Linked DNA regions of Heyndrickxia acidicola. The protein of the gene in region 1 interacts with the protein of each later gene in a pairwise test. Links are inferred from orthologs where the notes say so. Each region holds a gene or a part of one and is shown on either strand. Other genes may lie near its edges.

Evidence for each region.
Region 2: the proteins of pheS (region 1) and brnQ interact in binary tests that used the Escherichia coli proteins (3 or more experiments, as listed by UniProt). The link is inferred for Heyndrickxia acidicola from one-to-one orthologs.

The regions. Positions count from the first base shown.
Region 1 is NZ_KV440953.1:90,620-93,501, reverse strand. The notes cover bases 1-2,805. They hold pheS (phenylalanine--tRNA ligase subunit alpha), read right to left. Parts: upstream 2,020-2,805; coding sequence 982-2,019; downstream 1-981. Other genes in these bases: A5N88_RS00370 (TrmH family RNA methyltransferase), read right to left, coding at 2,374-2,805; pheT (phenylalanine--tRNA ligase subunit beta), read right to left, coding at 1-960. Outside these bases: more of A5N88_RS00370, read right to left, coding at 2,806-2,882.
Region 2 is NZ_KV440953.1:2,590,837-2,593,898, forward strand. Bases 58-3,042 are described here. They hold brnQ (branched-chain amino acid transport system II carrier protein), read left to right. Parts: upstream 58-876; coding sequence 877-2,208; downstream 2,209-3,042. Other genes in these bases: A5N88_RS12160 (hypothetical protein), read right to left, coding at 81-314; A5N88_RS12170 (alpha/beta fold hydrolase), read right to left, coding at 2,661-3,042. Outside these bases: more of A5N88_RS12170, read right to left, coding at 3,043-3,062. UniProt on the Escherichia coli protein: Liv-II branched chain amino acid transport system, which transports leucine, valine and isoleucine. Also acts as a low-affinity threonine transporter.

The DNA of each region.
Region 1 (2,882 bases):
AACCGGCTCCTTGCCATTTGTAATGACAAGATGATTTGTTTTTAAAGTACGTTCCGCCTGATCCAGTGTCATGATTTTTTCATTATCATGTGCAAGGCGTACAACAATCTCTCTTGAGCCCAATTTATCATAATCAAATGCATGAAGCGGCTGGCCATATTCAAGCAAAATATAGTTGGTGATGTCCACGATATTATTATGTGGACGTATTCCTTCTGACATAAGGCGTGCCTGCATCCATAAAGGTGATGGACCTATTTTAACATTCTTTATCACTCTAAGAGTATACAATGGGCTTTGGCTGTATGCATCTACCTTAACTGAAACATAGTCGGATGCCTTTTCAGAGGATTCTTGTACTTCTGCAGAAGGCAATTTCACTTCTCTGCCCAAAATAGCTGCCACCTCATAAGCAACTCCTAGCATGCTTAAGCAATCAGAACGGTTTGGAGTCAGGCCGAGCTCCAATACTTTGTCATCTAAATATAGAAGAGTTAAAGCATCTGTGCCTGGTTCTGCATCATTCGGAAAAACAAAAATGCCTTCTGAGTACTCTTTTTGAACAAGCTTGCTCTCAATCCCCAGTTCCTGAAGAGAACAAATCATCCCATTGGATTCCTCTCCGCGGAGCTTTGCACGTTTTATCTTAAAATTACCCGGAAGCACTGCGCCTACCGTAGCAACCGCAACCTTTTGCCCCTTCGCTACATTCGGCGCGCCGCAAATGATTTGAACAGGGTTTTCTTCACCAATATCAACAAGGGTTTTATTCAGTTTTTCTGCGTTTGGGTGCTTTTCACATTCCAGTACATGGCCGACAACAATCCCCTTTACGCCTTCCCCTTTTACTTCTACTCCTTCGACTTCGATTCCGCTTCTTGTAATTTTTTCAGCAAGCTCTAAAGCCTTTACACCTTCTAAATCGACATAGTCCTGCAGCCATTTATAGGAAACAAACATTTGTACTCTCCTCCGTCATCATTATTCATGTTTTGCAAATTGTTTTAAGAACCGCACATCATTCGTATAGAAGTGGCGAATGTCATCTATTCCGTACTTAAGCATGGCAATTCTCTCAGGCCCCATTCCGAATGCAAAGCCTGTATATTTAGAAGAATCAAAGCCTGCCATTTCCAATACGTTCGGGTGCACCATTCCTGCACCAAGGATCTCAATCCAGCCTGTTCCTTTACAAACGCTGCAGCCGTGGCCGCCGCAAATTTTACAGGTAATATCCATTTCAACAGATGGCTCTGTAAATGGAAAAAATGAAGGGCGCAGCCTAATTTCGCGGTCCTCTCCAAACATTTTCTTTGCGAATACCTGAAGGGTTCCTTTTAAGTCACCCATTGTAATGTTTTCATCAATTACTAGACCTTCAATTTGCATGAACTGATGGGAATGGGTAGCATCATCGTTATCACGGCGATACACTTTTCCTGGACAAATAATTTTAACAGGGCCTTTGCCTTTATGTTTTTCCATCGTGCGCGCCTGTACAGGAGATGTATGAGTTCTAAGCAGAATCTCATCTGTAATATAGAAGGAATCCTGCATATCACGTGCAGGGTGTCCTTTTGGCAGGTTCAAGGCTTCAAAGTTATAGTAATCCTTTTCAACCTCAGGGCCTTCTGCTACCTGGTATCCCATACCAATAAATAAGTCTTCAATTTCCTCTACAATTTTTGTAAGAGGATGATGATTTCCCGTTTTTACAGGACGTCCTGGCAGGGTAACATCAATCGTTTCTGCAGCCAGCTTCTTTTCCACTTCTTCTGCTTCAAGTGCAGCTTGCTTGGTTTCAATTTTTTTAGCGATTGTGTCCCTGACCTCATTAGCTAGAGCACCCATTTTCGGTCTTTCTTCTGCTGATAATTTTCCCATTCCTTTTAAGACCTCTGTGATTGGGCCTTTTTTTCCTAGATATGCAACCCGAATATCATTTAGTGACTTTAAATCAGAAGCTGTTTCAATTTGAGCCAGGGCTTCTGTTTGAAGTTCTTTTAATTTTTGCTCCATGGTAATGCCTCCTATAATTTTTTGCATACAAAAAACCCCGTCCTGGAAAAGGGACGAGGTTAACGCGGTACCACCCTAATTAACATATACGCTTCATATGTTCACTTCATTGAGATAACGGCTTTTCTGCCGAGTCCATCTTTACGCTTCCTAAAGAAAACGGTCCCGATGCTGACTCAAGGGGTGAATTCACTTAATGGTTTGCCATAAAAATGCTTGCAGTCAACGGCATTTTCTCCCTTGATGGCTTTCAATAGGCTACTGATCCCTGTCAAAGTCTTTGACTTTCATTCAATTGTTTCTATTATAGTATGCTGAATAACAAAATTCAAATGTATTTTATAAAGATTGGTCCTACGCCCTTAGGTAGTAAAGTAAAATTCCTGCGGCAATGGCTACGTTCAACGATTCACTTTTTCCGTAGATAGGAATATACAGGTTTTGGTCTGTAAGCTCAAGTAGCTCCTTCGATACTCCATTCCCTTCATTCCCCATCAGCAGAGCGAATGTTTGTCCTGGTTCTGCCTCTTTAAAAGAAGATGCTCCCTCCAAGGCAGTTCCATATACAGGGGTTCCCGCCGTTTTTAGCCGGTCAATCCACTCTTTTAAATCCCCCGCCAAAATATCAAGGTGAAAATGACTCCCCTGCGCTGAACGAAGAGCCTTTGAGTTGTAGAGGTCGACCGTTCCTTTCCCAAGTATCACCGCATCAATACCAGCTGCATCTGCTGTTCTAATCATCGTCCCAAGATTACCTGGATCCCGGATGGCATCCAGAAGCAAATACTTCTTGTTTTCTAAAGAAGATATGTTTGCCTTCTTCATTTCACAAAGAGCAAATACGCCTTGGGACGTTTCAGTAT
Region 2 (3,062 bases), 2.5 Mb from region 1 along the record:
TTCAGCTTGTCTCAAATAGCCTTTTTATCGGCCTTAAATATTCCCATACTAATGAATGATTACCTTACTTATGTGAGAATCTACTCGCCAATATTTTCTTCAAACCACTCCTGCAGCTCATGCAAAGCCGTAAAAGTAAATATCTCCTCACCATTCCAGCCATGGTCGGTCCCCGCTTCTCCCCTTAACATAATTTGCCCCTCATTTTCCGAAAGCAAGATAGCATAGGGATGGCCGAGATGGATATATCGAGAATCCAAATCTTTATCGAACCAATTTTTGCTTTTTAAAAATTCTTCATAGTGATGTGACATAGAAAACTCCTTCCAGCTGCTTTTCCTTTAGTTTGTTGAACTTCTTAAAAATTATTAATCTTTATGGCTCAGTTAAAACCCTCGATTAATTTTTCCGATTGCAGATTGGAGCAAAAATCAATATGTAAAGTAAACCGACTAGGTAAGTTACCAATTTTTTAAGTCTCCTCAATTGATTGACAAATCAAATAATGGCTGATATTCTTATCCATAATCTTTACAATCGCTGACGAGAAGGAGTAAGAAGTGACCCTTGTTCACCAGAGAGCCGGAAAAGGTGCAAGCCGGCGTTCAAGACACCTCTGAAAATCATCTCTGAGATTCAAGGCCGAATGAAAGTAAGCCTTGACGGATATTCCTCCGTTATCATGGAAGGCGTATGTATGTACGTGACTGAGAGCTGCAGATGAATTTGCGGAATATGGGTGGTAACGCGAGATAACTCGTCCCTATTTTGGGGACGGGTTTTTATTTTTGGCTTTGTTAACGCTCAAACTGATTTTCCCTCTATGAATGCTGCGGAATATCACTTGTTTTTAATACAATTAAAGGAGTGAGCACAGTGAGAAAAAAAGACACCTTATTTATCGGACTTATGTTATTTTCCATGTTTTTTGGAGCCGGCAACTTGATTTTCCCTCCATTCTTAGGATTAAATGCCGGTACCTCGTATTGGCCGGCTATAGCAGGGTTTATTGTTACAGGAGTAGGGCTCCCCTTTGCAGTGCTGGCTGCGGTTTCTTTGGTCAAAGGGGGCGTTCAGACCATCGGAAGACGCGTTCATCCTTTATTCAGCACCATTTTTACAGTAGTGGTCTATTTGTGCATCGGTCCTTTTCTCGCCATTCCCCGAAACGCCAATGTTGCGTATGAAATGGGCATCAAGCCACTTCTTGGAGGAAAGGAATCTTCCTTATTTCTATTGCTATTTACTTTCCTGTTTTTTGCATTAGTCTATTTTGTTAGTTTAAATCCAAAAAAAATGGAAAAGTACATGGGAAGGTGGATTACTCCGGTTCTTCTTTTAGCTATGATTGTCCTATGTATAGCTGGATTTATCCATTTGCACTCTTCATTGCAAAAACCATCATTCAATTATAGCAAGGGAGCTTTCTTTAAGGGCTTCATTGACGGCTATTCAACTATGGATGCTCTAGCGGCCCTGGCCTTTGGCATTGTTATCCTAACCACTATTCAACAAAAAGGCGTTAAAGACCGTAAACAGCTTACAAGGTATACTCTTGCATCCAGCCTCGTTGCTGGAACTGCACTGGCTTTAGTATATGTGGCGCTTGGCTTAATTGGGGCTAGGATGGCAAGTACAGGTACATATGCATCTGGGACTGAAATCCTTACAGCCGCTTCTACTCTGTTTCTTGGTCAGCAGGGAAAATGGCTGTTAGGCCTTATCTTCACATTAGCCTGTTTCTCCTCGGTAGTGGGACTGACATCTGCGTGCGGCCAGTATTTTTCTGCGCTCGTCCCAAAAGCTTCATACAAAGGAATTACCCTTACAGTCGCTATCGTTGGCTTTTTGTTTTCCAATCTTGGATTAGAGCAAATCTTAAAGGTTTCTGTACCGTTTCTTGGCATGGCTTATCCTTTAACGATTGTTTTAATAGTATTAACCTTTTTCCATCGCAGCTTCAGAGGGTCCAAACATGTATATAGAGGAGCTATGTTCTTTACAGGGATTTCAGCAATCGCAAGCGGGCTGAAGGATTTTGGAATCAGTCTTGGAACCCTCTCCTCCGCTTTGGACATGCTTCCTCTTTCGGCATACGGTTTAGGCTGGATCACACCTGCTATTTTCGGAATACTAATTGGAGCTTCTTACCGATTTATTGAAGCAAAACTATTTCCGGGGAAAGACAATGGAATCAATGTATCGTAAGAATAAAAGCGGAGATCGCCCGTTTGCCGGCGGCCAGCATAAACCGGCCATCCTGGAGGTTTGCTTTTAACCTATGGGATGGCCGGTCTTATGCCCTCGAGCCGGTGGTAAGGAAGGATTGATTTTTATCCTTCCAGATTGTAGCTGGACAGATAGAAAAGCGGAAGGTGCTGATTAGCGACGTGCTGACTGAAGGTCTTCGTCGGGGATAAAGGAAACTGGATGTTGATTTATCGCAGGGTGAAGACAGGGAGTCTGCTAGTAGCTGGCATCTCGAAATAAAAAGATGGAAAGGCCCGGATCGAGGCAGCTTTCCATCTTTTTTCTTTACAATTTATCATAAACTTTTAAAGTAGTCACTAAATACAATTCCGGCAAATCCAAGATATTCCGAACATGGTCTGAGTGTTTTCCACATCGTTGAATATAGTATATACATGCTGTTCTCTCCTTTATAAAGTATTTATCGGATTTGAACGCCGAGGAAGCCATTCTTCCAAAAATTCCGGCAGGTTTCCAGCCTTTGCCACCATATGGGTATGGCCTCCTTCCAAAAGCTTGTAGGTTTTATCTGTACTTGAGACCAATTCCATAATAGGAGCACTTTGTTCATGGGGTACAAGACGGTCGAATTGCGAGGATGCCACAAGTAAATTGGAATGAATATTTGTTAGGTCAACTTTTTTCCCTCTCACCGTGAGGTTTCCATTGATCAGCTTATTCTCTTTTGCAAAGTCATTGAATAGCTGCTTCATGGCTGCTCCTGTAAAAGGAATATGTCCTTCTGTCCAACTATTAAATCTGCGCCATTTTTCTACATATGCTGGATCGTGGGATTTATTCAAGAGAGATAA